2 regions of the Stenotrophomonas sp. IS26 genome follow, and region 2 is predicted to be linked to the other one. Evidence: riboswitches for the same ligand, from Rfam matches in the RefSeq annotation. Region 2 holds a riboswitch; the other holds the start of a gene.
The links. A riboswitch is a leader RNA that binds a small molecule or an ion and turns the genes downstream of it on or off. The one in region 2 is predicted to bind cobalamin.
Positions count from the first base shown of each region.

Region 1: linked by a shared signal. The riboswitch ahead of btuB (TonB-dependent vitamin B12 receptor) and the one ahead of metE (5-methyltetrahydropteroyltriglutamate--homocysteine S-methyltransferase) in region 2 are both predicted to bind cobalamin.

Region 1 is NZ_JBSZJV010000005.1:149,914-165,848, forward strand. It holds gene ACW6W5_RS07090 (MBL fold metallo-hydrolase) at 1-15, opposite strand, end outside; gene ACW6W5_RS07095 (NAD(P)-dependent oxidoreductase) at 67-705, opposite strand; gene ACW6W5_RS07100 (LysR family transcriptional regulator) at 803-1,705, shown strand; gene gph (phosphoglycolate phosphatase) at 1,791-2,441, shown strand; gene btuB (TonB-dependent vitamin B12 receptor) at 2,559-4,400, opposite strand; cobalamin riboswitch at 4,525-4,756, opposite strand; gene ACW6W5_RS07115 (histidine phosphatase family protein) at 4,909-5,487, shown strand; gene ACW6W5_RS07120 (TfoX/Sxy family protein) at 5,525-5,896, opposite strand; gene ACW6W5_RS07125 (GAF domain-containing protein) at 5,893-6,375, opposite strand; gene bioD (dethiobiotin synthase) at 6,495-7,178, shown strand; gene ACW6W5_RS07135 (aminotransferase-like domain-containing protein) at 7,182-8,612, opposite strand; gene msrA (peptide-methionine (S)-S-oxide reductase MsrA) at 8,770-9,513, opposite strand; gene ACW6W5_RS07145 (cytochrome c biogenesis protein DipZ) at 9,525-11,282, opposite strand; gene msrB (peptide-methionine (R)-S-oxide reductase MsrB) at 11,319-11,825, opposite strand; gene ACW6W5_RS07155 (response regulator transcription factor) at 11,972-12,694, shown strand; gene ACW6W5_RS07160 (sensor histidine kinase) at 12,691-14,157, shown strand; gene ACW6W5_RS07165 (ATP-binding protein) at 14,175-15,503, opposite strand; gene ACW6W5_RS07170 (winged helix-turn-helix domain-containing protein) at 15,508-15,935, opposite strand, start outside.
Region 2 is NZ_JBSZJV010000011.1:103,444-119,378, reverse strand. It holds gene ACW6W5_RS11665 (epoxyqueuosine reductase QueH) at 1-201, opposite strand, end outside; gene metE (5-methyltetrahydropteroyltriglutamate--homocysteine S-methyltransferase) at 272-2,569, opposite strand; cobalamin riboswitch at 2,784-3,017, opposite strand; gene ACW6W5_RS11655 (hypothetical protein) at 3,121-3,903, shown strand; gene ACW6W5_RS11650 (sigma-70 family RNA polymerase sigma factor) at 3,974-4,543, shown strand; gene ACW6W5_RS11645 (anti-sigma factor) at 4,540-5,325, shown strand; gene ACW6W5_RS11640 (acyl-CoA desaturase) at 5,416-6,375, shown strand; gene ACW6W5_RS11635 (NAD(P)/FAD-dependent oxidoreductase) at 6,377-7,657, shown strand; gene ACW6W5_RS11630 (DUF1365 domain-containing protein) at 7,654-8,421, shown strand; gene ACW6W5_RS11625 (SAM-dependent methyltransferase) at 8,418-9,674, shown strand; gene ACW6W5_RS11620 (DUF2878 domain-containing protein) at 9,676-10,233, shown strand; gene ACW6W5_RS11615 (DUF1295 domain-containing protein) at 10,230-11,027, shown strand; gene ACW6W5_RS11610 (class I SAM-dependent methyltransferase) at 11,024-12,097, shown strand; gene ACW6W5_RS11605 (lipocalin family protein) at 12,126-12,662, shown strand; gene ACW6W5_RS11600 (patatin-like phospholipase family protein) at 12,807-14,696, shown strand; gene ACW6W5_RS11595 (helix-turn-helix domain-containing protein) at 14,719-15,935, opposite strand, start outside.

The sequences.
Region 1 (15,935 bases), on a different contig from region 2:
GGAGAGCGTGGGCATGGGGGCGGTTCCATCCAGGGCCCCGGCGGGGATCGCCGGGGCGGGCAGGGCTCAGTAGGCGACGGTGGCGATCTGGCGCAGGTACTGCGGGGTTTCGATCTCGCTGACGAAGGCGTCGGCGTAGTCGGGGTAGCTGATCCGGCTGTGGCCGTCATCGCCGACCAGGAAGTTCTTCGCCTGGGTGCGGAAGCCGCCGCGCTGCGGGCCGGGGCCGATTTCGGCGGCCGGGGAGTAGAAGGTCCAGTCGAGGTCGTCGATGGCGCGCAGCTGCTTCAGCGTCTCGCGGGCGGCCAGGGCGACCGGCTTGTAGGCGTCCGGGAAGCCCTCGGTGTCCACCAGCTGCACACCGGGGGCGACTTCCAGGCTGCCGGCACCGCCGACCATGATGAAGCGGGGCACGCCGGCCTGGCGGGCGGCGGCGACCAGAGCGGCACTGGTGGTGGTCACCGTGCTCGGGGCATCGCCCGGGCGCGGGCCGAAGGCGCTGGCCAGGACGTCATGGCCGGCGATCACGGCGGCCAGCGCGTCGGTGTCATCCAGCGCGGCCACGGCCAGCTGGGCGCCGTCCAGTTCCGCCGGGAGGTCGGTTTCACGGCGGACGATGGCAGTGACCTGGTGGCCGCGGGCGAGGGCCTGGCGGGTGATTTCACGGCCGATGTTGCCGGTGGCACCAACGAGAGCGATTTTCATGGGGGAAGGTCCGTTGAGGAAGGAAGGCCAGCGTATGCCCCTGGAATCGAACGAAAAACCGCGTATAACGGCCTAATTTGTTGCACGGATCGATCAAATGGACCGGATGACGGCGATGAACGTGTTCGTCGAGGTGGCCGAGCGTGGCAGCCTGACCGCTGCGGCCGAGGCGCTGGAGATGTCGCGGGCGATGGTGACGCGCCATCTGGCCGAGGTGGAGCGCTGGCTGGGCGCGCGGCTGCTGCACCGGACCACGCGCCGGATCAGCCTGACCGGGCCCGGAGAGGCGGCGCTGCTGCGCTTCCGGCAGATGCTGGCGATCGGCGATGAACTGCACGCTGAGCTGGCCACTGACAACCCCGAGCCACACGGGCTGATCCGGGTGACCGCGAGTGTTTCTTTCGGGCAGCTCCACCTGGCGGCAGCGGTGGCCGAATTCGTCAAACGCCATCCGCTGACGCGGGTGGAACTGCTACTCGTCGATCGGGTGGTGAATCTGGTGGAAGAGCGGGTGGACATCGCCGTACGCATCTCGCGCGCGATCGACCCGAGTCTGATCGCGCGCCATCTTGGGCCGTGCCGGTCGGTGTTGTGTGCGGCACCGTCGTACGTGGCCGAGCGCGGTGCGCCGGGCACAGCCGATGCACTGGCCGCGCATAACTGCCTGACCCACCATTACGTCGGCAAGAGTGTGTGGCACCTGCAGCGCGACGGACGGCAGATCGCGGTGGCGGTGGGTGGCAATATCAGCGTCAACGAAGCATCGTTGCTGCTGGAAGCCGTACGCGCCGGGGCGGGTATCGCCATGTTGCCGATGTACCAGATCGCGCCGCTGCTGCGTTCGGGCGAGCTGGTGGCCGTGCTGCCTGACTACACGGTGGAGACGCTGGGGCTGCACGCCGTGTACGCCTCGCGCCGGCAGCTGCCGACGATCATGCGCAGCTTTCTGGATTTCCTGGTGGAGCGTTTCAGCAGCCCGCAGTTTCTGGCGCTGCTCTGAGTCCCTGGGGTCAACGGCGCATGAGCAGAGCCGTGGCGGTGCCGCCGTACAATGGGGCTCCCACGTCGTTGAAGTGAGTGTCGTCTTGTCGTATCCGTATCCGTTGGTGGTGTTCGATCTGGATGGCACGCTGGTGGACAGCGCGGCCGATATCGCCGAAGCGCTCAACCGCACGCTGCAGGACTGGCAGTTGCCGCGCGTGCCGGAGGCGACGGTGTTGACGTGGATCGGTGATGGCGTGCGTCGGCTTGTCGAGCAGGCGTTTACTGCGGCCGGCAGTGATATCGATCTGGACAAAGTGATGCCCGGTTTCATGCGGCACTACGAGGAGTGCCTGTTGCGCAGCCCGCGCCTGTTTGATGGCGTGACCGAGACGTTGGCTGCCTTGCGCGAGCGTTCGGTGACGCTGGCGATCTGCACCAACAAGCCCTCCGCACTGGTGGCGCCGCTGCTGCAGCATTTCGGTCTGCAGGACGTGTTCGCACTGGTGCTGGGTGGGGATTCCCTGCCGGAGCGCAAGCCGAGTGGTGCGCCGTTGCGGCACATCGCGGCGCACTTCGACGTGGCCGTCGAGGCCGCATTGATGGTGGGCGATTCGATCACGGATTACCGAGCGGCCGTGGATGCTGGCATGCCGGTGGCGCTGGTGCGCTATGGGTATCCGCGTGGGCTGGACCTGGACCACGTCGAGGCGGTTGCCGTGGTGGATGATCTGCGGGAATTGCTGGTGTTGTAAGGCGTTCGAGCGTGTGCCGACCAACGGTCGGCACCTGCCAGGTTCAATGATTGTGCCGACCAACGGTCGGCACCTAGCGGGGGGGTGGGACGGCGGCAGTGCCGCCGTCCAGATCCCTTATTTCGGCTGGTAACGCACGCTCAGACGGTACTCGCGGCCGGGCTGGTTGTACCAGGCGACGGTTTCGTACTCGCGGTCGAAGACGTTGCTGACCCGGCCCAGTACAGACCAATCGCCGGTCAGGGCGTATTCCAGGCGCAGATCCACGGTGCCGTAGCCGCCCAGGCGCACGGTGTTGGCCGCATTGTCGTACCGCTTGCCGGCGCCGTTGGCGGTGAGGCCGGCGCGGAAATCACCAACGCGGCGATCGACGTCCAGGCGCGCAGTGTTCTGTGCGCGGCGGGCCAGCCAGTTGTCGAACTGCGCGCTGCCGTCGGTACGGTTGCGCGGGTCGGTGTGGCTGAGCTGTGCGTTGAGGTCGAACCCGGCGACGGTGATCGCACCGGTCAATTCGGCGCCGCGGATGCGGGCCTTTTCGACCTGCGACATCATGAACGTGGTGGCATCGTAGGTGATCAGGTCATCGATGCGCGTTTCGTACACATCCAGGCCCCAGCGCCAGCCGTCGCCCTGCTGGGCGATGCCGATGTTCGCGCTCTTGGATTTTTCCGGGTCCAGGGTCGGCACGCCGCTCCACGGGTCGTAAAGGTCGCTGAAGGTCGGGGCCTTGAACGCGGTGCCGTAGCTGGCGTTGAGGCGGAACCCGCTGCCCAGCTCCAGGCCCCAGCCGAGGCTGCCGGTGGTGTGGTTGCCGAACTGCTCGTTGTCGTCGTTGCGCACACTGGCCTGCAGGTGGTGCGCGCCGAAGCGGCCTTGGTACTGCACGAACACGCCGGTGTTGTCGCGGCTGTCGACCAGGTAGCCGGCGCTGCTGCCGTCCAGGTTGTCCTGGCTCCAGTCCACACCGGCGCTCAGCAGCTGGCCATCAGCGATGCCGATGTCGGCCTGCACCGAGGCACTGTCGCGGTGGGTCTGTGCATTGCCCAGCCAGGTATCACCGTTGAAGTTGTCCGATTCGTTATCGGCGCGACCGACGTTGACCGTCAGGTTCAAGCGCTCGCTCGGCGTGTAGCGCAGCTTGCCGCCGAGTACCTGCTGCAGCGTTTCGGAGTAGTTGTAATAGCCGTCGTAATGGTTCTCGCCTTCGGCGCGCAGGGCGGTGCCTTCCACGCTCAACGTGTCCGTCAGGGCATAGCCGCCGCGCAGGCTCATGGACAGGTTGCGGTAGCCATCGCGGTCGGGCTCGTCGGCGCCGCAGCCGGCGAAGGGCGACACCGAGCCACGGCAGGCGTTGATGCCATCGGTGTGCTGGTAGGCGATGTCGGTGCCGAACCAGCCACGCTCACCGCTGCCGCCGAAGCCACCGCTGGCCTCGCGCAGGCCGTTGCTGCCACCGCCGAGCTGCAGGTGCGGCGCGAACTGGCCGGCGTTGCGGCGGGTGAAAATCTGGATCACGCCGCCGATCGCATCGGCGCCGTACAGGCTGGACTGCGGGCCACGCACGATTTCGATGCGCTCGATCTGTGCCAGCGGCAGATCCTGGATCATCGCCAGGCCGAGGTCGCCCGTGTTGATGCGCACGCCATCGACCAGCACCAGGGTGTGGGCCGAGTTGGTGCCACGCAGGAACAGCGAGCTCTGCTTGCCCAGGCCGCCGCTGTTGTTGAGGTTGATGCCGGCACGGCCGCGCAGCAGATCCTGCAGCGACGGCGCCTGGCTGCGCTCGATCTCGGCGCGGTCGATCACCTGCGCCGGTGAGATGCTGTCCTGCAGGGCGATCGGGGTACGCGTGGCGGTGACCAGCACCTGGTCCAGCGCGGTGGCGTCGTCCTGTGCGGCGGCCAGCAGGGGCAGGGCCGAGAGCACGGCCAGGGAAAGAACGCGGGTTTGCAGCTTCATCGATGACTCCATGCACCGCGCACGCCCGCGCGGCAAGGGGTGGGGATGATCACGCTGCAGGGAGGTTCGACGGTGGGCGGGCGCACGCAGGCGCCTGCTTGCCGCCGCCATGCCCGCCGCATCGCAACCAGTCGTCTTCCAGGCCGGTCTCCGGGCTCGCGGGTCGATGGCCGTGCCATCGTGCCAGGCGCCTTCCCATGCCGGAGCACAGTGGCGTATTGCCTGGTGTTTCCACGCTTACCGTTGCGGGGGCAGCGCCGGAGTGGCGGCGTGGCACAGGGCCCGACGCGTCACCGGCTTCCCGTTTCAACCTGGCGGCATTGCAGCCCCAGGTCACCTGAAAGTGGGCGCAGTCTAAGCCATCGGCCGGGCCCATGGAGCGCACCGGTTAGAATGCGCCTCGCTTTTTCGATGTGATCTCCATGACCCCAACGTGGTTGCAGCACCCCGGCACCGACGCCCGTGACCCGCACCGGCCGGCCGCAGCGGGCAGCAGACGGGGCGCGGCATGATTCTCGATCTGATCCGCCACGCCAGCACCAGCCGCGACGACCATCTTGATGGCCGCACCGATCCGCCGCTGCACGAGGGTGCGACCGAGGCCCTGTGCGCGCGCTACGCCGGGCTGTCCTGGCAGCGTGTGCTGTCCTCGCCACGGCAGCGAGCGCTGTTGACCGCCGAGGCATTGGCCTTGCCCCACGCGGTGGACGTGGAGGCCGATGAGGAATGGGAAGAACTGGATTTCGGCGACTGGGACGGGCTCGCGCTGGAGGCGCTGCCGATGGATGCGCTGTCAGCGTTCCATCTGGACCCGCACGCCAACCCGCCGCCGCATGGCGAAAGCTGGGGCCACTTCGAGCGCCGCATCGCGCGTGGACTGCACCGGCTGCTGGATGAGCCCGAGCCGGTCCCGACCCTGATCGTCAGCCATGGCGGACCGCTGCGGATGGTGCTGTCGCAGGTATGCGGCCTGCCGATGGCGATGTGCTGGGCGCTGCGCATCGATCACGGCACGCGGCTGCGCCTGCGCGTGGAGCGCGAGGACGACCGGCTGTGGGGCGAACTGCTGGAGCTGCAGCAGGTATGAGGCGCGCGGCTACCGACGGTGTGTCGGTAGCCGTGGATCAGCGGTTGTCATCGTCCATCTCGAACGGCGGCGCTTCGTCGCCGTCATCGTCGCGATGCTCCACGGTGCGGTCGTAGACCGGGCCGGAGGCGGGCGGCGCCTTCTTCAGCGGCTGGTCGGCGATGATCGCTTCGTACTCGGCCACCAGCACGGTGCGGCGCGCCTCCGGCAGTTCCTGCCAGTGGCAGTCCTGCAGCGCACCTTCCAGCGAGTAGAGCAGGTTCAAGCTGGGCTTGAAGCCGGCGCGGCGCACTTTGACGAAGGCACCGACCGCGCCGACCGCCACCAGATCTTCCGGCGTACGCAGACCGACCTGGCGCAGCCATGCTGCGCTCTTCGGGCCGATGTTGCGCAGCTTGACGCCACTCATCCCAAAGCCTCGACGAACACCGCGGCGATGGCTTCCAGCCCGGCCTGGTCCTCGGCATCGAAGCGCGCCAGCGAGGGGCTGTCCAGATCGAACACGCCGACCAGCTCGCCGTGGTGGACCAACGGCACCACCAGTTCCGAGCGCGAGGCCGAGTCGCAGGCGATGTGGCCCGGGAACGCATCGACGTCTTCGATACGCTGGGTCACCCGCTGCGAAGCCGCGGCGCCACACACGCCCTTGTCGAGTGGAATGCGCACGCAGGCGGGCAGACCCTGGAACGGGCCGACGACCAGCTCCTTGCCATCGAAGAAATAGAAGCCGACCCAGTTCAGGTGCGGCAGGGCGTGGTAGACCAGCGCCGACAGGTTGGCCGCATTGGCGATGCGGTCGCGCTCGCCGTGCACCAGGGCGCGGGCCTGGGCCAGCAGCTGGCCGTACTGTTCCGGCTTGCTGCCGGTGAGCGTGGAGGTATCGAACATGGCCGCAGTCTACCAAGCGCAGCGGTTGGGTGCCCCCGGGGCCGGCCGAACACAGCGGACCGCACCGCAGCGCTGCCGGGACGGCGGATAATGGCGCGTTTCCGCCCCCGGTCGTCCCCATGCCCCTGCCTGCGCCGCGCCCTGCCGCCCTGTTCGTCACCGGTACCGACACCGGCATCGGCAAGACCTTCAGCAGCTGTGTGCTGCTGCATGCCCTGCGCCGCCACGGCGGCACCGCGGTGGGCATGAAGCCGGTCGCCAGTGGCTGCGAGCGCACGCCCGAGGGCCTGCGCAACGAGGACGCCACGGCCCTGCTGGCCGCCAGCATGCCGATGCCCGCATATGACGACCTCAACCCGTTCGCGCTCGAGCAGCCGCTGGCCCCGGAGATCGCCGCGGCGGAGGCGGGCGTGCAACTGTCGCTGGCGCCGATCGAGGCCGCCTTCGCGCGCCTGCGCGCCAGCGCGGACACGGTGGTGGTCGAGGGCGTCGGCGGCTGGCTGGCGCCGCTGTCGGCCAGGCTGGACCAGAGTGATCTGGTGCACGCGCTGGCGCTGCCCGTGGTGATGGTGGTCGGGCTGCGGCTGGGCTGCCTCAACCATGCGCGGCTGACTGCCGAGGCGATCGCGGCCCGTGGCGCGCGCTGCATCGGCTGGATTGCCAACGACGTGGACCCGAGCATGGCACGCCGCGACGAGAACGTCGCACTGCTCACCGCGCGGCTGCCGATGCCATGTTGGGGGCGCCTGCCGTATGCGCCGGGCTTGGACCCGGCCCGCCTGGCGGACCGGCTGGTGTTCTGAGTGTCAGGTGCCTGCGCGCGTCTGCAGGGCGGTCGCCAACCGGCCGACCGTGGCGATCGCGCCGAGGAAACGCGCGTCGAGTTCCTGGCAGCATGACAGGCGCAGGCAATGCCGGTAGCGGGCACCGCGCGAGTACACCTGGCCGGGCATGAACACCACGCCCTCGGCCAAGGCCTGCTCGAACAGCTCCCCGGCATCGATCGCGGCAGGCAGCTCCACCCACAGCAGGAACCCGCCGGTAGGCTGGGTGGCCGACGTGCCGGGCGGGAAGTGCTGCGCGATCAGGCCACGCACGTGGCTGACCTGGTCGCTGTAGAGCCGACGCAAGCCCCGCAGATGATGCTCATAGTTGCCGGCCTCCAGGAACGCGGCAACCGCGTCCCCGAGCAGGCGTGATTCTGCGCCGGAAGAATGGAACTTCAGCAGCTGGATATCGGCGGCGAAGCGGCCACCGTCGAGCCAGCCGATGCGGTAGTCCGGTGCCAGCGTCTTGGAGAAGCCGCTGCAGACCATGATCCAGCCATCGCGGTCAAAGCTCTTGGCCAACGGCTCCAGCGGTTCCTTGAACTGCAGTTCGGCGTAGACCGCGTCTTCGATCAACGGCACCTGGTAATGGTTCACCAGCGCGGCAAGGCGCTGCTTGTTCGGCACGGGCATGCTGCCGCCGAGCGGATTGTGCACGGTCGGCATGGCCATGATCGCGGCGATGCCGCCGGCGGCGAGCAGCGCTTCCAGTGCATCCAGATCGAGTCCGTCGCGCGGATGGGTGGGCAGCTCGATCGCGCGCAGGCCCAGGCTGCGCAGCAGCGGGTAGATGTTGAAGTAGGAGGGCGCTTCGATCGCCACGGCATCGCCGGGTTGGGTCACCACGCGCAGCGCAAGCTGCAGGGCTTCCATCGCGCCATGCGTGAGCACCAGCCGGTCCGTGGTGGTGTGCAGCCCCAGCCGTGGCCCACGCTGCACGATCTGCGTCAGCAGCCGTGCCGCACCGTTGGGACGTGCGTAGGTCTCCACCGTGGTGGCGGCCCGGCGCAGTACCTGCGCGGTGGTGCGTGCCAGCTGGGCACCGGGATAGAAACGCTTGCCGCGCGGGCCGGCGAACGCCAGATCGACGATGTCCGGTTGCTGCTGTGCGGCCAGTACGCGGGCCATCATCGCCTGCTGCGAGGGTGCGGTCGGTGGTGAGGGCGCCTGCCGCAGCGACTGGGTCGGTTCGGGCAGGCGCGGGCTCACCACGAAGCCCGCCTTGGGCCGCGGCAGCACCAGCCCGGCATCTTCCAGCTGCCGATACGCGGCGATCACCGTGTTGAGGCTGAGGCTGCGCTGTGTCGCCAGGCCGCGCAGCGACGGCAGCCGGGTGCCGACCGGCAAGCGACCACTGCGGATCGCATCGGCCATTTCATCGGCCAGGGACTGGTAGAGGTTGGTCGCCATCGGCATCTGCATCCACGGGTATCTGTAACCGTGCGGATGCCAGCCATCTGCATCTGTATCCGCCTCGGGACGCAGCCTACCATGGGGCTCGATGACTTCCCTCGCGCACGGCAGAGCGATGTGTGCCGTGCGTCTTTTCTTCTGGTTCCCCGCGTGATCAGCGCGCCGAAATGGTGGTGCTCACCAGGCGCGGCTGCTCGCGGTACAGCGCCGGGTACTGCTGCTTCAGCGCGGCCACCTTGGGCAGGTCGTTGATCCGGATGTACAGCGATTCCGGATGCAGCGTGAGGTAGTTCTGGTGATACCCCTCGGCGGCGAAGAACGGCTTGCCGCCATCGACCTGGGTCACCACCGGCGCGGCGTAGGTCCTGGCCTGCTGCAACTGGGCGATATAAGCGCGGGTGGCATCGCGCTGCGCCGCGTCGTCGGCATAGACCGCCGAGCGGTACTGCGTGCCTCGGTCCGGGCCCTGCCGGTTGAGCTGGGTCGGATCATGCGCCACCGAGAAGAACACCTGCATCAGTTGGCCATAGCTGACCTGGGCCGGATCGTAGGTGACCTGCACCGCTTCGGCATGGCCGGTACCGCCGCCGCCGACGCGCGGGTAGGTGGCATTCGCCGCACTGCCGCCGATGTAGCCGGAGAGCGCGTTGTCCACGCCCTTGATGTGCTGGAACACGCCCTGCACACCCCAGAAGCAGCCACCGGCGAATACCACCTGTGCACGCTTCACACCGGGTTGGCGCAGGTCGGCCTTGCCGGCAGGTGGCGGCATCGCCGCGGCTGTGATGGCTGCGGCGGCGTGTGCCGGTCGATCCAGACCCAGCACCACGCTGGCGGTGAGTGCCGCGATAGCGACAGCGATGCCGCCTGCAACGAGTTTGTCGACTGCGATCTTCATGCGATGGCTCCTCACCCAAACGTAAAGGCGTAGGCGTGCACGCCCGGATCGAGGAACTCGATCTCGAAGGTGCGCTCCTGCACGGCGCCGGACTGGCGGATCAGCTGATACAGACGGTTTTCATCCACGCGGCCGTCGCCGTCGGCGGAGATGTCTCCACCGGCCGCAGCGCCGGGCGCCTGCCCGTCGATGCGCACGCGGAACCGGACCGGCTTGCCGTCCTCGCCCGGCGCCAGTACCAGGTGCAGGTCGCGCGCATGGAAGCGGAAGGCGATGCGGCCGCCGCGTGTCTCCAACCGGGCGTCTTCGTTGCCCACGGTCCAGCGTCCGGCCAAGGCCCACTGGTTGTGTTGAAGCGTGGCAGGCACGGTGTAGTCGGCAGGCTGGTCCTGGCGCTGGCCACCGGGGGAGGCGAAGTTCTCGGCACGCGCATGGCCGAGGTAGGTCTCCGGTGATTTGAGGTTGCTCATGTCGGCCTGGCGCGCCACGCCGTCCAGCGTCATCGCGACCGGTGCATCGTCACCGGGCAGGATGTTGCCGGCCTCGCGCAGCAGCTGGCGGATGATCTGCTCGGACTGCGCGTAGTTACCCTCGCCGAAGTGATGCGCGCGGATCCGGCCCTGCGCATCGATGAAGTAATGCGCCGGCCAGTACTTGTTGTTGAAGCCGCGCCAGATGGCGAAGTCGTTGTCGATCGCGACCGGGTAGGTGACCTTCAGGTCCTCCACCGCCCGCTGCACGTTGGGGAGATTGCGCTCGAAGGCGAACTCCGGCGCATGCACGCCGATCACCACCAGACCGTGATCGCGATAGCGCTCGGCCCACTCACGCACGTAGGGCATCGCGCGCAGGCAGTTGATGCAGGAGTAGGTCCAGAAGTCGACCAGCACCACCTTGCCGCGCAACGCCTGCGCGTCCAGCGGCGGGCTGTTGAGCCAGCCGGTCGCACCGGCCAGCGAGGGCAGGGTGCCTTCCACCGGCAGCGGCTGCCCAGGGGCACCGGCGGTGCTCATCATCGCCGCACCGGCCGCGGGCTGCTGCGCCGGAAGTACATCGAGCAGGCCCTGCTCCAGCTTGGCGGTGCTGACCGTGGAGAGCCGGGTCAGCACGCCGGTATCCCACCCCATCGCGATGGCGACCACCGCCAGCAACGCGGCGATGCCGAGCCCGCGGCGCACCCACTCCCCCACGCCGAGGCGGCGCTTGAGCGCGGCGAACACGCGCCCGCCGATCCAGATCGCCAGGGCCAGCGAGGTGGCCGCGCCCAGTGCGTAGGCCAGCAGCAGCCCGCTGGTGCCGACGCTGGCGCCCTGCAGCGCCGCGCCGGTGAGGATCAGGCCGAGGATCGGCCCCGCACATGGCGCCCACAGCAGGCCGGTGGCGATGCCGATCAGCAGCGAGGTGCCCACGCCCCCCCGCCCCGCGTCACTGGCCGCATCGGCCGAGGCGCTGAGCCGTGCGCCCAGCCGCTGGAACGGCGACAGCAGGCGGTCGGCCAGCGCCGGCCACAGCAGCGCCAGCGCGAACACTGCCATCACCACCAGCGCGATCCAGCGCCCGATCTGGTTGGCCTGCGCCACCCATTGGCTGCTCACCGCCGCCAGGCTGGCGACCACGGCGAACATCAACGCCATGCCGATCAGCAGCGGCAGGCCACTGCGCAGGAACGGGCGGTCCGAGCGGGCGAACACGAACGGCAGCACCGGCAGGATGCAGGGGCTGAGGATGGTGAGCACGCCACCGAGGTAGGCCAGCACGAGCAGAAGCATGGAGAGGTCCTTCTATGACGCAGGGGAGTGCGGCGCTCAGGCCGCGACGAAATTCATGGCCACGCCGTTCATGCAGTAGCGCAGGCCGGTGGGCCGCGGGCCGTCATCGAACACGTGGCCGAGATGACCACCGCAGCGCCGGCAGTGCGCCTCGACGCGGACCATGCCCAGGGTGGTGTCGCGGTCTTCGCCGACGGCATCGTGCAGCGGCGCCCAGAAGCTTGGCCAACCGGTGCCGCTGTCGAACTTGGTGGAGGAGGAGAACAACGGCAGCGCGCAGCCGGCACAGCTGAAGGTGCCACGCCGATGCTCTTTGTTGAGGGGGCTGCTGAACGGCCGCTCGGTACTCTGCCGCCGCAGCACGCTGTACTGGGCGGGCGTGAGCTGCTCGCGCCACTGCGCATCGCTGCGCATCACCTCGAACTGGCGTGCGGGTGCGGCGGGCGCCGCCGGGGCAGGGTTGCTGCAGGCGGTCAGGCCAAACAGACCGGCGGCGGCCGTCATGCCACCTATTCCAAGCACTTTGCGACGTGTGAAGCGCATGACCGATCTCCGGGCACGGGGACGATGCGGCCATGCTGCGCCCGGCCCGGTCAACGAATCCTCACGCAGGGTTAAATTTTCCGTGACACATTCAGGTCGCGATCCGTCGACAATGCCGCCATGCCCTCCTGCCGCCCCCTGAGCCGATGAGCAGTGCCAAGCGTGTCCTGATCGTCGAAGACGATGTCCACATCGCCAATCTGCTGCGCATGCATCTGCGCGATGAAGGCTATGAGGTCACCCATGCCGCCACCGGCGACGAGGGCCTGGCCTTGCTGGAGGCGCAGCCGTGGAGCGCGCTGGTGCTGGACCTGATGCTGCCCGGCGTGGACGGCCTGGAAATCTGCAAGCGTGCCCGCGCGATGACGCGCTACACCCCGATCATCATCACCAGTGCGCGCGCCAGTGAAGTGCACCGCATTCTTGGCCTGGAGCTGGGTGCGGACGATTATCTGGCCAAGCCCTTCTCGATGCTGGAACTGGTGGCACGCGTGAAGGCGCTGCTGCGCCGTGTCGAGGCGATGGCGCAGAACGCACGCATCGACGCTGGCGAGATCGAGGTGGCCGGGCTGCGCATCGACCCGGTCGCACGCACGGCACTGGTCGACGGCCGGCCCCTGGAACTGACCCCGCGCGAGTTCGACTTGCTGTACTTCTTCGCCCGTCATCCGGACCAGGTCTATTCGCGGATGGACCTGCTCAACCAGGTCTGGGGCTATCAACACGACGGCTACGAGCACACCGTCAACACCCACATCAACCGGCTGCGCAACAAGATCGAGCGCGATGCGGCCAGCCCGCAGCGTATCCAGACGGTGTGGGGGCGCGGCTACAAACTGGTCGATGGCCACGAGGGGGCAGACACATGATCCGCCTCACCTTGTCCCAGCGCCTGTCCGCGGTGTTCTTCGCGCTGTTGCTGCTGTGCTGTGGCGCACTGGTCTGGATCCAGATGCGCAGCACCACTGTGCATGAGCAGGAAACCGTGCAGCGCCTCTCACGCGGGCTGGCCGAGCACATCGCGCGCAGCGGCGAGTTGATGGATGGTCGCGGCATGCGCAATGGTGAAGTGCGCGCTTTGTTCGGCAAGCTGATGGCGGTCAACCCGAGCGTGGAGGTGTATCTGCTCGATGACCAGGGCCGCATCCTTGGCCATGACGCGCCGGACGGTCACCTCAAGCGCAGCCGTGTCGATCTGGCGCCTGTGCAGGCGCTGCTGCGCGACGAGCCGTTGCCGATCCTCGGCGATGACCCACGCAGCGCGACCGGCCGCAAGGTGTTCAACGCGGCGCCGCTGTGGGTGCAGGGGCATCAGGCGGGCTACATCTACGTGGTGCTGGTCGGTGAACAGCGCGAGGCGCTCGCCGCCAATATCGCGGCCAACAGTACGCTGCGCACCACGTTGTGGTCGCTGGCGATCGTGGCCGTGGTGGGGCTGCTGGCTGGCCTGGTCGCGTTCCGCTGGGTGACCCGCCCGTTGCGCCAGCTGACCCGGCGCATCCAGTCCTTCGATGTGGATAGCGCTACCCCGGACGCCGCGCCGCCACCGGCACCGGTGCGTCCCGGCGAGCGCGACGAACTGGCGATCCTGCAGCACAGCTTCGGGCACATGGCCCAGCGCCTGGGCGAGCAGTGGCAACAGCTGCGCCAGCAGGATCTACAGCGGCGCGAACTGGTCGCCAACATCTCGCACGATCTGCGCACGCCGTTGTCGTCGCTGCACGGGTATCTGGAAACCCTGGCGCTCAAGGACGCCACGCTCAGCGCCGAGGAGCGCCAGCGCTATCTCTCCATCGCCTTGTCGCAGAGCCACAAGGTCGGCCGGCTGGCCCAGGCGCTGTTCGAGCTGGCCCGCCTTGAACACGGCGGCGTGGTGCTGGACCGCCAGACCTTCTCGCTGCCCGATCTCGTGCAGGATGTGTTCCAGAAGTTCGAGCTGGCGGCGCAGTCGCGTCGGCAGACGTTGAGTGCCGACATTCCGCCGGGCGTGCCGCCGGTGATCGCGGATCTGGCGTTGATCGAGCGGGTGTTGACCAACCTGCTCGACAACGCGATCCGCCACACGCCCGAGGGCGGACGCATCACGGTGACACTGCGCGCGGCCAGTGGCGAGGTGCAGATCAGCATCGCCGACAGTGGTCCGGGCATCGCCCCGGAGCGGCGCGACACATTGTTCACCGCCATGCCGGCGCTGGGCAGCCAGCGGCCGGACAGCGGCGGGCTGGGCCTGCTGATCGTGCATCGCATCCTGCAGCTGCATGGGCGCGATATACGCCTGCTGGAGAGTCGCGAGGGGGCGCTGTTCGTGTTCTCGTTGCCGGCCGCGCGCTGAGCGCCCGCGGGAGCGCGTCAGGCATCTGGTAGCAACAGCCGGAACCTTGCACCGCCGAGAACCGAGTCGCAGACGTCCGCGCGGCCACCGTGTTTGATGGCGATGATATGGACCAGGGCCAGCCCCAGTCCGAAGCCATCGGGGTGCCGCTGCAGCTGCACGTACGGCTGGAAAATGCGTTCGCGGTCTGCCGGGGCGACGCCAGGTCCGTCATCGTCCACGGCGATGACCACCCATTGCTCGACCGTGGATGCGCTTACCACCACCTCGCTGGCCGCATGGCGGCACGCGTTGCCGATCAGGTTGCCCAGTGCCAGCAGCAGCGCATCGCGGTTGGCGACGAGGGTGCGTTGATGCGAGGGCAGGAAGCGCAGGCGCCGCACCCTGCCGCCGGGCGGAAGACGCTGGTCGAGCGCGTCGAACACCTCGGCAACCTCCAATCGTTGGGTGCTGATCCGCAGGCTGCGCCCGAACTGCGCATAGGTCACGCCAGCCGAGGCAAGTTGCTCCAACCGGGTGACATCGGCTTTCAGACCCTCGAGCAGTTCAGTGCCTTCCGGGTCCTCGTCACCTACCTGCATCATGGCCAGTGCGAAACGCATCCGCGCCAGCGGGGTGCGGGTTTCGTGCGCAACCGCCTGGGACAGGATCCGCTGCCCTTCCATGACGTCCTGCAGTTGGGTGGCCATCCTGGACAATGCTTCGCGCAGGGGTCGCACCAGGTGCGTGCCGACCGCCGGTGCACCGACGGCGAGGTCGCCCTGCTGTATCGCCAGCGCCATGTGGCCCAGCGCATAGACATCACGCCAGAGCCGATACACCAGAAAATAGAGCGGCAGTGCGATGGCGATGACGAAAATGCCGACCATTACCAGCGTGTCCACGCTCGGGCTGTCGTACCAGGCGACATCGGCCTTGTCGGGTTTGGAGAAATCGCCCAGCACCAGCACCTCGCTCGAGCCAGGCAGCCGCTGATAGCTGAAATGGGCATCGTCGGTCACCACGAGTCCCCCCTGTTCGAGATGTTGCAGCGATTGGGGATAGAGCGTGTGCGGTGCCTCGGCCATTGGTATCACCCGCACTGGGTAGGCGAACTGCGTCTGCAGCAGCCGGGTCAGTTGCGGCCATTGCGCCTGCGGGGTATCGGCATAGCGAGCCTGCAGGAGATGATGGATGCCTTGCAGCTGTGTGCGGATCTGCTGGTCTTCGCCCTGCTCGGTGAGCGCGGCCCATAGGTACAATCCGGAGCCGATAAGGATGAGGTAGGCCAGTACGAAGCCCAGGCAATAGCGCAGGAAGAGGCGGAAATGCCCGGCGTGGTGAATGGCCGTACCAGAGGACGCCATCGGGTCAGTCCCACCCGGCCCGGTTGAACAGATAGCCCTTGCTGCGGATCGTTTTGATGCGATCCGGCACCTCGCCCAGGTCGCCGAGCTTGCGGCGCAGCCGTGAGATGCGTGCATCTATCGAGCGATCCAGTCCGTCAAATCCGATGCCGCGCAGGTCGCGCAACAGATCGTCCCGGCTGAGTATCGTTCCGGCGCTCTCGGCCAGGCACAGCAGCAGATCGAATTCGGCCGTCGTCAATTCGATGCGTTTGGACTGCAGGGTCACCTCGCGGATATCGCGCTCGATGCGCAGCTGCCCGAAGCACAGCGTCGGGCGGGTCTGTCGTTGGCCGCTGTCGCGACGCAGATGCGCACGGATACGTGCCAGCAGCACGCGCGGCTCGATCGGCTTGCCGATGTAATCGTCGGCACCCAGCTCAAGCCCCAGGA
Region 2 (15,935 bases):
CTGCTTGCGCAGTTCGTATTCCTTTACCGGGTGGATGTTGGGGTTGTAGAAGAAGATCGTGTAGTCGATGCCGGAGGCGGTGATCGCTTCCATCACCTCGCCCGAACACGGCGCGCAGCACGAGTGCAGCAGCAGCTTGGTTTGGCCGTCGGGCAGGGACAGGGTCGGGCGGTCGATCGGTGTCAGGTCATGCGGGTTCATGCGTTTCTCGTCGACCCCACCGCCGGCAACGGCGGCGATGGGGTCCTTGGGGCGGTCTACAAGGGTCGGATCAGGCGGCGTTGGCGTCCGCGGTTTCCTCGCGCAGCTCACGCGCAGCGGCCACCAGAGCTTCCAGCGCGGCCCGGGTTTCCGGCCAGCCACGGGTCTTCAGGCCGCAATCCGGGTTGACCCAGATCTGCTCCGGGCGCAGTACTTCGGCGGCCTTGCGCAGCAGTGCCAGCATCTCGGCCTTGTCCGGCACGCGCGGGGAGTGGATGTCGTACACGCCCGGGCCGATCTCGTTGGGGTACTGGAAGCGCACGAAGGCATCCAGCAGCTCCATGCGTGAGCGGGAGGTCTCGATCGAGATCACGTCCGCGTCCATCGCAGCCACCGAGTGGATGATGTCGTTGAACTCGGAATAGCACATGTGGGTGTGGATCTGGGTCGCATCGCGCACGCCGCTGGCACTGATCCGGAAGGCTTCGACTGCCCAGTCCAGGTACTCGCGCCACTGTGCGCGGCGCAGCGGCAGGCCTTCGCGGATCGCCGGCTCGTCGATCTGGATCACGCCGATCCCGGCCGCTTCCAGGTCGGTCACTTCATCGCGCAGGGCCAGTGCGATCTGGCGACAGGTGTCCGCGCGGGACTGGTCGTCGCGTACAAATGACCACTGCAGCACCGTCACCGGGCCGGTCAGCATGCCCTTCATCGGCCGCTGGGTGAGCGACTGCGCGTACTGCGACCAGCGCACCGTCATCGGCTGAGGGCGGGTCACATCGCCGAAGATCACCGGCGGCTTCACGCAGCGCGAGCCGTAGCTCTGCACCCAGCCATTCCTGGTGAAGGCAAAGCCATCGAGCTGCTCGCCGAAGTACTCGACCATGTCGTTGCGCTCGAACTCGCCGTGCACCAGCACGTCCAGCCCGATCTGCTCCTGCACGCGCACGCAGTGCTCGGTCTGGGTGGCCAGGAACGCATCGTAGTCCGCATCGGAGAGCTTGCCGGCCTTGTTGCGGGCACGCGCCTCACGCACCTCCAGCGTCTGCGGGAACGAACCGATCGTGGTGGTCGGGAAGCGCGGCAGCTTCAGCGCGGCGGCCTGGGCCAGGTGGCGTTGCGGGTAGCGGCTGTGGCGCTGTGCATCGGCCGGGGTCAGCGAGGAAAGGCGCGCGGCGACGGCCGTGTTGTGCACGCGCGGCGAACGACGGCGCGATTCGATGCACGCACGCGAATGAGCCAGCGGTGCTTCGGCACGCGCCGGTGCATCGATCGCGTCGGCCAGTACGCGCAGCTCGCCGAGCTTCTGCCGGGAGAACGCCAGCCAGCTGCGCAGTTCGTCATCGAGCTTCTTTTCGTGGTCCAGATCGACCGGGGTATGCAGCAGCGAACACGACGGCGCCAGCCACAGCGCATCGCTGCCGACATGGCCGTGCGCGTAGCGCGCCAGCACCAGCGCGTTGTCCAGGTGGGTGCGCCAGATGTTGCGGCCGTTGACCAGCCCGGCCGACAGCACGCGACCGGCCGGCAGCGCCTTGATCACCGCATCGAGCTGTTCCGGCGCACGGACCAGATCCACATGCAGGCCATCGATCGGCAGCGAGGCGGCCAGCGCGAGGTTGTCCTCCAGCGCACCAAAGTACGTCGCCACCAGCACCTTGGGGCGGGCAGCCTGGGCCAGTACCGCGTAGGCATGCTCGTAGGCAGCACGTGTGGCCTCGTCCAGGTCCTGCACCAGCAGCGGCTCATCCAGCTGCACCCACGCCGCGCCGGCCGCCTTGAGCTCGCCCAGCAGCTGCACATACACCGGCAGCAGTGCATCCAGCAGGTCCAGTGCGTTGCTGCCGTCGGTGGTCTTGGACAAACGCAGGAAGGTCACCGGGCCGATCAGCACCGGACGGGTCTCGATCCCCAGCGCCTTGGCCTGGCGGTACTCGGCCAGCGGCTTGTCGCCGCGTACCGTGAAGGTCTGGCCGGCGTGCAGTTCGGGCACCAGGTAGTGGTAGTTGGTATCGAACCACTTGGTCATTTCCAGCGCATGCAGGTCGATGCCATCGCGCTGCAGGCCACGCGCCATCGCGAAATAGCCGCTCAGCGGCTCGGCATCGGCGAGCGCGCGGTAGCGGGTCGGGATCGCATCGAACAGGAAGGCCGCATCCAGCACCTGGTCATACAGGCTGAAATCGTTGCTCGGCGGCACATCCACGCCGGCCTCGCGCTGCAGCTGCCAGTGGCGTTCACGCAGCTCGGCCGCGGTGTCCTGCAGCGACGCGGCGGTGCTCTCGCCGGACCAGAAGGCTTCGAGCGCGCGCTTGAGTTCGCGCTTGGCACCGATGCGTGGAAAACCCAGGGTGGTAACAGTGGTCATTGGAACGTGTCCTCATTGCGTAGGGGCATTGAGGAACGAAGGAACCGCGCGCCGTCCGGGGCCTTGCAGCCCCTTCCGCCCCGCCAGCGACCTTCGCCCCCGCGGGCGAACCGGATGCCGTGAAGCGGACGCACGGGGGCAGCGCCATGCAGGCGGCATGGCGGCAGGCCCCGGCAACCTCCCCGCGGACGTTCCAGGTCGAATCGGAGGACGGTCATGTCCTCCGGCCGGGGCCGGTATTCGGGCTGATGGACACGGGCGCGGGCGCCCACCTAGTACCTGCCGCTTCCCAGGCGCGAAGGCCCAGTGCTGTTGGCAGGAGTCGTTTCCATTCACCGCTGCGGGGCAGCTCCGGAATGGGCGCACGAGGCGCCTTCACCGGATTCCCGTTTAAATCCATCCCTTCATCTGCATGAAGCGATGGATACCTTCGGCGAGCACAAGGTAGGCCGAAGGCGAGCGATGGTCAAGTCGTCTGCCCGATTCACCCCACTGCATCCAAACCACCGTCAACTGCGTATCTCCCTGCAAGCCCGCCCGTTTGGACCCCCATGCGCCAGCCCTTGCCCTGCCTGATCCTGCTGCTGTCGGTGATCGCCGCCCCCGCGAGTGCCGCCGCGCAGACCGTGCAGCGCCAGGAAGGCCGCGCGTACGCCACCGCCGATGGGCGCCTGCTCTACCGCGAGACCCATTGGCTGCAGGGGCCGGCAAGCGCACAGTCGCGGCTGGTGCTGTACCGCTGCAGCGATGGGCGCCCGTTTGCGCGCAAGTGGATGACCCCGCAGGGCAGCCCGCAGACGCCTGATTTCACCTTGGACGATGGCCGCGATGGGTATCAGGAAGGCGTGCGCGGCGGTGCCGCTACCCGCCAGGTATCGGTCCGTGCCAGCGCGCAGGCACCGACATTCAGCCGCGCCATCGCGGTTCCGCCGGGCGCGGTGGTGGATGCCGGTTTCGACGCGGCGGTGCGCAGCCATTGGGCGGCGTTGCAGGCGGGGCAGAGCGTGGCGTTCCAGTTCCTGCTGCCCAGCCGTCAGCGCCTGGTGCCGCTGAAAGTGCAACGCACGGGTGCGGTGACCTGGCAGGGTCAACCGGCCGAGCAGCTGCAGATGAAGCTCGATGCGTGGTTCGGTTTCGCGGTGCCCCCGGTCACCCTGGTCTATGCCACCGCGGACCAGCGGCTGCTGCAGTTCACCGGCACCGGCAACGTCCGCGATGAGAAGGGCAAGTACCCGCAGGTGCGGGTCGAGTTTCCGGCGGCTCCCGTTGCCACGCCTGCGGCAGAGTTGTCCGCCGCGCGTACGCAGCCGCTGGTGAAGACATGCGGTGCCTGAGCGCCCCCTTGCAGCCAGCCTCGCAAGCAAGGACGATGCCGATACGCCCGTTATCGACATTGAGCCTGCGATGCCCGAGCTGGACGCTGCCGCCACCGCCGCATCCCACCGTCTGGACGAGTTGCTCGCCCGGGTCGCCGGCGGCGATCGCCAGGCCTTCGAATCGGTCTATCAGCTGGCCTCTGGCCGCCTGTTCGCGATCTGCCTGCACGTGCTGCGCGACCGCGGGGATGCCGAAGAGGTACTGCAGGACGTGTTCACCACGGTCTGGAACAAGGCGGCGCAGTTCGACCGCGCCAAGGCGGCGGCCATGACCTGGCTGTCGATGCTGGCGCGCAACCGCTCGATCGACCGCCTGCGCGCCGCGCCGCCGCGCGCGCTGGATGATCTGTCGGTGGCGGAGGAGATTCCCGATCTCGCGCCGCAGCCTGCCCAGGCTGCCGAACAGGCCTCCAACCACGAGCGCCTGCAGGCGTGCCTGGAAACCTTGGAACCGCGCCGGCGATCCTTGATCCGGCTGGCCTTCCTCGATGGCGCGAGCTATGAAGAATTGGCGCGCCGCATCGGTTCGCCGCTGGGCTCGGTGAAGAGCTGGGTCCGCCGCGGGCTGGGTCAACTGCGGGTGTGCCTGGAACGATGAACGTTCGCGACCTCCACGATCTGCAAGACGACGGCGAGCCGCCGAACGCCGACATCCTGGCCGGCGAATACGTGCTGGGCGTACTCGATGCCGCCCAGCGTGCCGAGGTCGAACGCCGCATCGCCAGCGATCCCGGCTTCGCGCGATTGGTGGCCCAGTGGGAGAACCGCCTTGCGCCCCTGCTCGAGTCGCTCGGTACCGAAGCGGTGCCCGCGCATCTGTGGCCGCGCATCCGCACCTCGCTCGGCTGGACAGCCGCAACGGCCGCCTCGCCTCGGGTGTGGCAGCGCACCGGTTTCTGGCAGGGCATGACCGCGCTGGCTGCTGCGCTGGCACTGGTCGCGGTGTTCAGCCGCCGCGATCTGGAGCCGACCGCACCTTCGCCCTCGCCGGTGGCGGTAACGCCGACCCCGCCGACGACACCGGCCGAGCCGGAGCAGGCCACCAAGCCGGTCACGCCGCTGTTGCACGACGATGGCACGCCGGGCTGGCTGGCCTCGGTCGACAAGGCCCAGGGCAAGGTGCTGATGGTGCCGGTCCCGGCCGCGGCCGATGCGGCCGGCCGTGCCCCCGAGCTGTGGCTGATCCCGGCCGGCGCCGCCCCGCGTTCGCTGGGCCTGGTCTCCATCGACCGCGCGCATACTGTCGCCGTGCCGGACACGCTGCGTGATGCACTTGTGAACGGCTCGGTGTTGGCGATCACACTGGAACCGTCGACCGGTGCGCCGCAAGGCATTCCGACCGGCCCGATCATCGCCAAGGGCGACATCGCCAACCTGTAATCGCACGGAGTCGCGGTTTTTTTCCGGATCCGTGCATCCAAACGCCGTGCCCTGTCGTATCTCCTGATAACGCCTCAGGAGAAGCGAGTCATGTCGGTCAGCCCCACCCCCGACGCAGGACGCACCGCACAGCGACGCCGCTGGGCCACGCTGTGGCGTTGGTTCGATACCAGCACGGATGCGGCTGCCGCGACCGGCCAGCCACAGCGCGTGGACTGGGTGCGGGCCATCCCGTTCGCGGCGATGCACTTGGCCTGCCTGGCGGTGATCTGGGTGGGCGTGTCGTGGGTCGCGGTCGGCGTGGCGGTCGCGCTGTACGCGGTGCGCATGTTTGCGATCACGGCCTTCTACCACCGCTACTTCTCCCATCGCACCTTCCAGACGTCGCGGGTCGTGCAGTTCATCTTCGCGCTGATCGGCGCTTCCAGCGTGCAGCGCGGCCCGTTGTGGTGGGCGGCGCATCATCGCAATCACCATCGTCATACCGATACTGCCGCCGATCCACATTCGCCCTCGGTGCATGGCTTCTGGTGGAGCCACATGGGTTGGTTCCTGACGGTCGAAGGCTTCCGCACCGACTGGTCGCGCATCCCAGATCTGGCCAAGTACCCGGAGCTGCGCTGGCTGGACCGCTTCGACACGCTGGTGCCGATCGCGCTGGCCGCGGCACTGTTTGGCCTGGGTGCGCTGCTGGAGCGTATCGCGCCGTCGTGGGGCACCAGCGGTGGGCAGATGCTGGTGTGGGGCTTCTTCATTTCCACCGTGGTGCTGTTCCACGCCACGGTGACGATCAACTCGCTGGCGCACCGCTTCGGCCGCCAGCGTTTCAACACCGGTGACGACAGCCGCAACAACCTGTGGCTCGCGCTGCTGACCTTCGGCGAAGGGTGGCACAACAACCACCACTTCTTCCCGGGCACCGCGCGTCAGGGCTTCTACTGGTGGGAAGTGGATGTCACCTGGTATGGCCTGCGTGCGATGGCCGCGCTCGGGCTGGTGCGTGATCTCAAACCCGTGCCGGCCTGGGTGCTGGCCAAGGCGGAGCACTGACATGCGTATCGCCGTGATCGGATCGGGTATCGCCGGCCTCTCCAGTGCGTGGTGGCTGAGCCAGCAGCATGAAGTGACGCTGTTCGAAGCCAATGACTACCTCGGGGGTCACACGCATACGCATGAGGTGGAGGTCGATGGGCGCACGCAGGCGGTGGACACCGGCTTCATCGTGTTCAACCCTGCCCACTACCCGCTGCTGACCGGCCTGTTCGACGAGCTGGGGGTGGCTTCGCAGCCGACCACGATGAGCTTTTCGGTGCACAGCGAGCGCAGCGGGCTGGAGTACAACGCGACCTCGCTGGACACCCTGTTCTGCCAGCGCCGAAATCTGGTGTCGCCGCGCTTCTGGGGCATGCTGCGGGACCTGCGCCGGTTCTACCGCGAGGCGCCGGCGCTGCTCGAGCGCGACGATGAAGGCCCCTCGCTGGGCGAATTCCTGGACAAGGGCCGTTACGGCCGCACCTTCATCGACGAGCATCTGCTGCCGATGGCCTCGGCGCTGTGGTCGTCGCCGACGGCCAGCCTGGCCGCCTTCCCGGCGCGCTACCTCGTGCAGTTCATGGCCAATCACCAGATGCTGCAGATGACCGGGCGCGCGCCGTGGCGGGTGGTGCAGGGCGGCTCGGCCAGGTACGTCGATGCACTGCGCAAGCGCTGGCAGGTGCGTGAGCGCCTGGAGTGCCCGGTGTTCGGCGTGGAGCGGCATGAGCATGGCGTGCGCGTACACAGCGCTGCCGGCCTGGAGGGCTTCGACCAGCTGGTGCTGGCCTGTCACAGCGACCAGGCGCTGGCCTTGCTGTCCGATGCCGACCTCACCGAGCGCGCGGTGCTGGGCGCGATCCGCTACCAGCCCAACGAGGTGGTGCTGCATACCGATGCCAGCCTGCTGCCGCGTGACCGCAAGGCCTGGGCCGCCTGGAATGCGCATGTGCCGCGCGACCCGCTCGCACCGTGCACGGTCAGCTACTGCATGAACCTGCTGCAGGGCATCGACACGCCTACGCCGTTGGTGGTTACGCTCAACCGCAGCGCTGCGATCGATCCGTCCACCGTGCTGCGCCGCCTGCAGTACGCCCACCCCGTGCATGACCACGCGATGGTGCGGGCCCAGCAGCGTTGGGCCGAGATCCAGGGCCACCGCCGCACCTGGTTCGCCGGTGCGTACTGGGGCTGGGGCTTCCACGAGGATGGCATCCGCAGTGCACGGCGCGTGGTCGACGCGTTACAGGCGCTGGATGCGGAGTCGTACTGGCCGCTGGCCGAGGCGCTACCGGCATGAACGCCAGTGCGATCTACCGCGGCTGGATGCGCCATCGGCGACACGCGCCGCACGCGCACGCGTTCCGCTACCCGATCGCGCAGCTGCTGCTGGACCTGGACGAACTGCCGCGCCTGTTCGAGCGGCGCTGGCTGTGGTCGGTGGGCCGTCGCAACGTGGTCGAGTTCCGCCGCAGCGACTATCTCGGCGCGCCGGATCAACCGCTGGCCGATGCCGTGCGCGCACGCATCACCGAGGCCTTGGGCCGCGCGCCCGCCGGGCCGATCCGCCTGCTGACGCATCCGCGTTATGCCGGCCATGTCTTCAACCCCGTGAGCTTCTATTACTGCTACGCCGCCGATGGCACCACGCTGGACAGCATCGTGGCGGAGATCACCAACACGCCCTGGAAGGAGCGCCACGCCTACGTGCTGCCGGTGGCCCAGGCCGATGCCCAGGGCCGCGCGCTGTGCTGGTCCTTCGACAAGCAGTTCCACGTTTCTCCCTTCATGCAGATGGACTGCGAGTACCGCTGGCGCTTCACCGCGCCGGGCGATGACCTGCACGTGCACATGCAGGTGTGGCGCGAGGGCGTGTGCCAGTTCGATGCCGACCTGGTGATGCAGCGCCATCCGCTCACCGGTCGTGGCCTGGCCGGCGTGCTGCTGCGTTACCCGCTGATGACCCTCAAGGTCGTTGCCGCGATCCACTGGCAGGCGCTGCGCCTGTGGCTCAAGCGCAACCCCGTTCACGACCATCCTTCTCTTGCTGGAAAATCCCCATGAACGACATGACACGCGCGGTGGCCGTGCCGCAACCGTCCGCCCTTGAAGGGTTCCTGCGCGGGCGCCTGCTGGCGCAGCTGGCACCGCTGCGCGGCGGGCAGCTGCGGCTGCGCGATGCCGTGGGCGATGTGGTGATCGGCGATCCGGACGCCACGCCCCAGGTGACGGTCTGGGTGGACGATCCCGGTTTCTACCGCGCGGTGGCCGCGCAGGGCAGCGTGGGTGCAGGCGAGGCCTACATCCGCGGCGACTGGCGCTGCGATGACCTGGTCGCGCTGGTCCAGCTGCTGGTGCGCAACCGGGATCTGCTCGATGGCATGGAGGGTGGCCCGGCGCGCATCGGCGGCTGGCTGCTGAAAGGCTGGAACCGGCTGCGCCGCAACACGCGCGAAGGCAGCCGCCGCAACATCGCCGCGCACTATGACCTTGGCAATCCGTTCTTCTCGCTGTTCCTGTCGCCGGACCTGATGTATTCCTCGGCGCTGTATGCCCGCCCGGACGACACGCTGAAGGCTGCGTCCGAGCGCAAGCTGGCCCGCATCTGCGAGCAGCTGCAGCTCACTGCGGCCGATCGCGTGGTCGAGATCGGCACCGGCTGGGGCGGCTTCGCGCTGTACGCGGCCCGCCATATCGGCTGCCACGTCACCACCACCACCATCTCGGTGGAGCAGTACACGCTGGCCAAGCAGCGGGTGGAGGCGGCCGGGCTGCAGGACAAGGTCACCCTGCTGCTCAAGGATTACCGCGATCTGGACGGCCAGTACGACAAGCTGGTGTCCATCGAGATGATCGAGGCGATCGGCGCGCAGTACCTGGACACCTACTTCGCCACGCTGACCCGCCTGCTCAAGGATGACGGCCTGGCGCTGCTGCAGGCCATCACCATCGAAGACCAGCGTTACGAGCAGGCGCGGCGAAGCGTCGATTACATCAAGCGCTTCGTGTTCCCCGGCAGCTTCATCCCCTCGATCAACGCCATCGTCGCCGCCAAGACCCGCAGCAGCGATCTGCAGCTGATCGGCCAGCATGATTTCGGCCCGTCCTATGCCCTCACCCTCCGCGCGTGGCGCCAGCGCTTCCTGGCCCAGCTGCCGGCGGTGCGTGCACAGGGCTTCGATGCGGGCTTCATCCGCATGTGGGAGTTCTACCTGGCCTACTGCGAAGGTGGCTTCCGGGAGCGCTCCATCGGTGTCTCGCACCTGCTGATGGCGCGTCCGGGCTACCGGCCCGCATTGATAGCGGGGGAGGCCTGAGGTGCCACGTTTCTGGGCCAACGTGATCGGCAACCAGCTGGTATGGCTGTGCGCGGTGATCGGGGCCGGCCATGGGCTGCGCTGGCCCGCGCTGTTGGCGGCGGCGGTTTACGTGGGCACTCAGTTGGTCTGGTCCGCGCAGCCGTCAGTGGAGATCAGATTGATGCTGGTGGCGATCGCCTGCGGGTTGGTCGTAGACGGGCTGGCCGGCGCCTCCGGGTGGGTGCTGTACGCAGCCGGCAATGAGCCCGCGTGGATCGCCCCGGTCTGGATCCTCGCGCTGTGGGCCGCGTTCGCGATGACGCTCACGGTGTCATTCGCGGTGCTGCAGCGGCATCTGGTTGCGGCAGCACTGGTTGGCCTGCTGCTGGCCCCGCTGGCGTATCTATCCGCCGCGCGCGGCTGGTCGTCGGTGGTGTTCGCCGCACCGCAGTGGCACGGCGTGCTGCTGCTCGGCCTGGGCTGGGCAATCGCATTGCCGGTACTTGCGGCGTGCGCCCGTCATTGGCACACCCGTGCGGTACCCCTCGCCACACTTGCTCCAGGAGACACACGATGAAGATGCTGTGGGTGGTGTGGCTGTACGCCGCCGTGATCATGACCTGGGGGTGGTGGTGGCAGCGCCGGCACCAGAACATCGGCGTGGTCGATGTGCTCTGGGCCAAGGGTGTGGGCGCGTCTGCGCTGTTGCTCGCACTGCTCGGCGATGGCGCGGCGATGCCGAGGATCGCGCTGGCGGTGCTGGGCGGGCTGTGGGGTTCACGACTGGCGCTGCACCTGTGGCACCGCGTGCGCAGCGAGCCCGAGGATGGTCGCTACCAGCATCTACGTAAGCATTGGAACGGCCACCAGGGAAAGATCTTCGGCTTCTTCCAGTTCCAGGCACTGCTGATCGTGCTGTTCGCGTTGCCCTTCGTGGCGGTGTCGGTGAATCCGGAACCACATGGCTGGGGTTGGGTGATCGCGGCCGTGGCGATGTGGCTGCTGAGCGTGGGTGGCGAATCGCTGGCGGATCGTCAGCTGGCGCGCTTCCGCGCCGATCCGGCCAACAAGGGCAAGACCTGCCGCGATGGGTTGTGGCGCTACTCGCGGCATCCCAACTATTTCTTCGAATGGCTGCACTGGTTCACCTACGTGCTGCTGGCCGTGCAGTCGCCGTTGTGGTGGCTGGCCTGGTCCGGCCCGCTGGTGATGTACGTGTTCCTGCGCTGGGTCAGCGGCATTCCCTTCACCGAGGCGCAGGCGCTGCGCTCGCGCGGTGAAGATTACCGCGAGTACCAACGCACCACGCCGATGCTGTTTCCGTGGTTCCCCTCCCGTTCGTCGTCTGCCCGCAAGGAATCTTCCCCATGAATGTCGCCAGTGACCGTCTTCCGCTGCCGGACTACGCACCGGGCCTGACCGGCCTGGCCGAGCGCGGGCTGCTGCCCGATACGCTGTTGCGGCTGGGCATCCGCCGCCAGTGCGAGCAGCGCCTGCGCGAAGAGCTTGCCGGTGGCCAGCAGGTCCAGTCGCAGCGCTTTGCCGCGCGCATCGCCGGGCTGGCCAGCAGCGCGGTCGCGCTGCATGTGGATGCGGCCAATCGGCAGCATTACGAAGTGCCGGCCGAATTCTTCCATCGCTGCCTGGGCAAGCGCCTGAAGTACAGCAGCTGCTACTACGCCACCGGCACTGAAACGCTGGACGAAGCCGAAGAGGCGATGCTCGCGCTGTACGGCGAGCGCGCACAGCTGGCCGATGGGCAACACATCCTGGAGCTGGGCTGCGGCTGGGGGTCGCTGACGCTGTGGATGGCCGAGCGCTACCCGAACGCGCAGATCACCGCCGTCTCCAACTCCAACAGCCAGCGCGAGTACATCCTGGGCCAGTGCCGTGCACGTGGCCTGATCAACGTCACCGTACTGACCCGTGACGTGAATCATCTGATGCTGGATGCGGAGACCTTCGATCGCTGCGTCTCGATCGAGATGTTCGAGCACATGCGCAACTACCCGCAGCTGCTGCAGCGCATCCACCGCTGGCTGCGGCCGGAGGGCAAGCTGTTCGTGCATATTTTCGTGCACCGCACGCTGATGTACCCGTTCGAGACCGAGGGCGAGGACAACTGGATGGGCCGCCACTTCTTCACCGGTGGCCTGATGCCCGCGGCCGATACGCTGCTGTTCTTCCAGCAGCACCTGCAGCTGCAGCAGCGCTGGCTGCTGGATGGCACCCACTACGAGCGCACCGCCAACCACTGGCTGGCCAACCAGGACCGCGAGAAAGAAGCCGTGATGGCTGTGCTGCGCCAGACCTACGGCGATGCCTCGGCTGCGTTGTGGCACCAGCGCTGGCGCATGTTCTGGATGGCCTGTGCAGAGTTGTTCGGCTACCAGCAGGGCCAGCAGTGGCAGGTCGCCCACTACCTGTTCAACCGCCCGTGATCACCCCACGTTACTGGAGGAAGCCGTCATGTCGATCCGTGCTCTCGTTCCTCTGCTGGTTGTCGGCATGATGCTCGGCGGCTGCAGCGGCAACACCCGCCCGATCCCGCCCGTGGCGCATGTCGATGTGCCGCGTTTCATGGGCGACTGGTATGTGATCGCGCATATCCCCAGCCGGCCCGAGCGGGAGGCGTTCGACGCGGTGGAATCCTACGCACTGCGTCCGGATGGCCGCATCCAGACCACCTTCCGTTATCGCAAGGGCAGCTTCCAGGCTCCGATCAAGACCATGCACCCGGTCGGAACAGTCAAGGACGGCACCGGCGGAGCGATCTGGGGCATGCAGTTCATCTGGCCGATCCAGGCCGAGTACGTGATCGTGGATCTGGATCCGGACTACAAGCAGACCATCGTGGGCCGCAGCAAGCGCGACTACATGTGGCTGATGGCGCGCACCCCGACCATCTCCGATGCCGACTACCAAGCGGCCATGACCCGCATCGCCGCGCTCGGTTACGACCTGTCCCAGGTGCGGCGCGTGCCGCAGTCCGGCAACGCCGAATAAGCCGTTCCGTGCCGCGCTTCTCAGGCCCTGAGAAGCGCGCAGGCGATACTGTCGTCATCGACCTCCCCGGCCCGGGCATCGTTGCAGGGACAGCGGGGGAGAGTGTGCGGATCGGCCGCGCACGGGCGGACAGAGGACGGCAACGTGGCGGACAAGTACTGCGATCTGGTCATGAAGGGCGGCATCACCAGCGGCATCGTGTATCCCAACGCGGTGCTGTCGCTGGCGCGCGAGTACCGCTTCAAGAGCATCGGCGGCACCTCGGCCGGCGCCATTGCCGCCGCCGTGGCAGCGGCGGCCGCGCTGGGCGACCGGCGCCGCCAGGCCGGTGAGCCGGTCGCGGCGGCGGTGGGCTTTCCGGGGTTGGCCGAGGTCTCGGCGCAGCTGTCCCGGCAGGGCTTCATCCACAGTCTGTTCCAGCCGGCATATGGCGCGCGTACCGCGTATCGCCTGCTGGTGATGCTCACCGGCAAGGCCGGCCTGCTGCGCAAGATCGCCTGTCTGCTCGCGGCGGTATTCGCGATCGCGCCGCTGGAGGTGCTGGTGTCGCTGGCCGGCCTGCTGGGCATCGGTTACCTGGCCGGTGGCATTGATGGCATCTGGGCGACGTTGCTGCCCTCGCTGCTGTGCGCCTACGGGGCCGGCGTGCTGGCCTCGGCGCTGCGCGTTGCCCGCGTCGCCCGCCGCAACCTGCTGGGCCTGTGCACTGGCAGCACCCAGCCGAACGCCTCCGCGCCGGCGCTGACGGATTGGCTGCATACCCAGCTGCAGGCCTTGGCCGGCAAGCCGCATGACCAGCCATTGACCTTCGGCGATCTGCATACGGCCCCACGCTATCCCGGCGAGCCCAGCGGTGCGCACGCGATCACGCTGCAAATGATCACCACCTGCGTGTCGCACAGCGAGCCGCGCACGCTGCCGTTCAACGCGGCGCACTTCTGGTTCCTCCGCGAGGAGTTCGCGCAGCTGTTCCCGGCCAGCGTGGTCGCGTGGCTGGTTGCACGGGCCGGCGCACCAGAGCGGGTCGATGGGCGCGATTACTACCGTCTGGTCGATGGCGAGGAACTGCCAGTACTGGTCGCCACGCGCATGAGCCTGAGCTTCCCGCTGCTGATCAGTGCGGTGCCGCTGCACGAGCCGGCCCGTCGCGAACGCCGCTGTGAGCCGGTGGCCGATGCCGAGCCCCCGCGCGACAACACCAACGTGGCCGACAGCATGGAAGGGCTCACCAGTGGTGGCCAGAGCTGTGGTCCGGTGATCACCGCCTTCCGCGTGTGCTGGTTCTCCGATGGCGGGATCAGCAGCAACTTCCCGATCCATCTGTTCGACGCCGCGCTGCCGCGCTGGCCGACCTTCGGCATCAATCTGGTGTATCCGCGCCACGCCGATGCGGTCAGCGTGCTGGCCCACGGCGATGCGCATGCGCGGGCGGAGCAGGCGGTCTTCCTGCCGACCGAGAACCGCCATGGCTGGCAGCGTACCTACCATTCCATCGCGCAGCCGCTGGCCGCCGCGGAGATGTCCGGCTTTCTGTTCTCGATCGTCTCGACCATGCAGAACTGGCGCGATGTGCTGCAGGCCCGCGCGCCGGGCTACCGTGACCGCATCGTGCATGTGGCGCTGGAGGGCGACGAAGGCGGCATGAACCTGGACATGCCACAGGCCGTGCTCAGCCGCATCGCCGACAAGGGCAGCATTGCCGGCGAGCGCTTCTGCGATTTCTCGTTCGCCAATCACTACTGGATCCGGTGGCGCAACCTGGCCTCGGCCTACCAGCGCTACACGCTGGATGTGGCGCGCACCGACGACCCCGCGCAGCGGGTGGCGGCATACCAAGCGGCGTATCAAAGTGTGGCCACCGGCACGCCGGTGCCGCCGTCCTACCGCCTGAGCTCGGAAGACAAACGCCGCGAATCACAGCAGTTGTGGCGGCACATGGTCGAGCAGGGCCAGACCTGGGAAGACCTCGGGCCGGACCTCACCGACGGTGCGCCACGGCCGCTGCCGCAGATGAAGGTGACGCCGATCTACTGAGGGTTTCCGCCACCGGGCCGCATCATCCCCGCCCCGGCAGCTGCGGGAACGCGCGCTGCATGCAATCCTCGCGCGGGCATACCCGGCAGCCCGGGCCGATCGAGACCGAGTTGCCCGGGCTCTGGATATCCAGCCCGCGCGTGTAGATCAACCGCTCGGCGTGCTGCAGATCGCAGCCCAGCGCCACCGCGAAGGTCTTGCGCGGCTGGCCATGCCCGATCGGGCCGCTGCTCACCTGCCGCGCCAGCCAGAAGTGGCGGCGTCCGTCAGGCATCCGCGCGGTCTGGGTCAGTACGCGCCCAGGTTGGTTGAAGGCTTCGTACACGATCCACAATGGGCATGAGCCGCCCACCTGTGAGAAGTGGAAATCGGTGGCCGAATGCCGTTTGGAGACATTGCCGGCGCGGTCCACGCGGATGAAGAAGAACGGCAGGCCGGGCGCGCTGCGTCGCGCCAGCGTGCTCAAGCGGTGGCAGACCGCCTCGAAGCCCACGCCGAAGCGATGGGCCAGGGCATCGATGTCGTACGCGCTGTGCTCGGCGGCGCGCAGGAACTGCGCATACGGCATCACCAGCGCGCCGGCGAAGTAGTTGGACATGCCGATCCGCGCCTGCGCGATCTGCTCCGCTTCGCGGAAGCCGGCGCGTGCGATCACCGCATCGATCTGCGCCGCGTAGCCGAGCAGGGCCAGCTCGGCGGCCATCTGGAACGCCTGCTGGCCCGGCTCCAGGTAGTCGGGCAGCCACAAGGTGCGGCTGCCGCCGTCGTAGACGCGCTTCTCGCGCCCGGCCTGCAGCGGCCCCACTTCCACCAGCACGCCGTGGCGGTCGGCCAGCAGCTGGCGCAGGCGCGGCGCCACATGCCCGGCCACCAGCCCCCATTCGCCGAACAACTGCTCGGCCAGGTCATCCAGCTCGGGGATGTGGTTGTGCATGCGGTTGAAGAAATCGCGGACCTGGTCGCCCGCGGGCAGCGCCTGCCCGGCGTGCACATCGCCCAGCTGGAACTCCAGCGCGGCGGCATGCTCGCGCAGCATCAGGTGGCGGCGGTGCAGGTCGAGCAGGGCACGGCTGATCTGCGGCAGGTTGCCCGCCATCGCGCGCAGCTCGGTGCTGCTGACATCGGCCAGGCCCAGGTCGCGCAGAGTCTCGCCCAGCGATTCCTGCAGCGCGCCGGGGTCATCGACCTCGAACAGCTCGCTGACGTCGCCCAGTACGTCGCGCAGCTTGCCCTGCACCG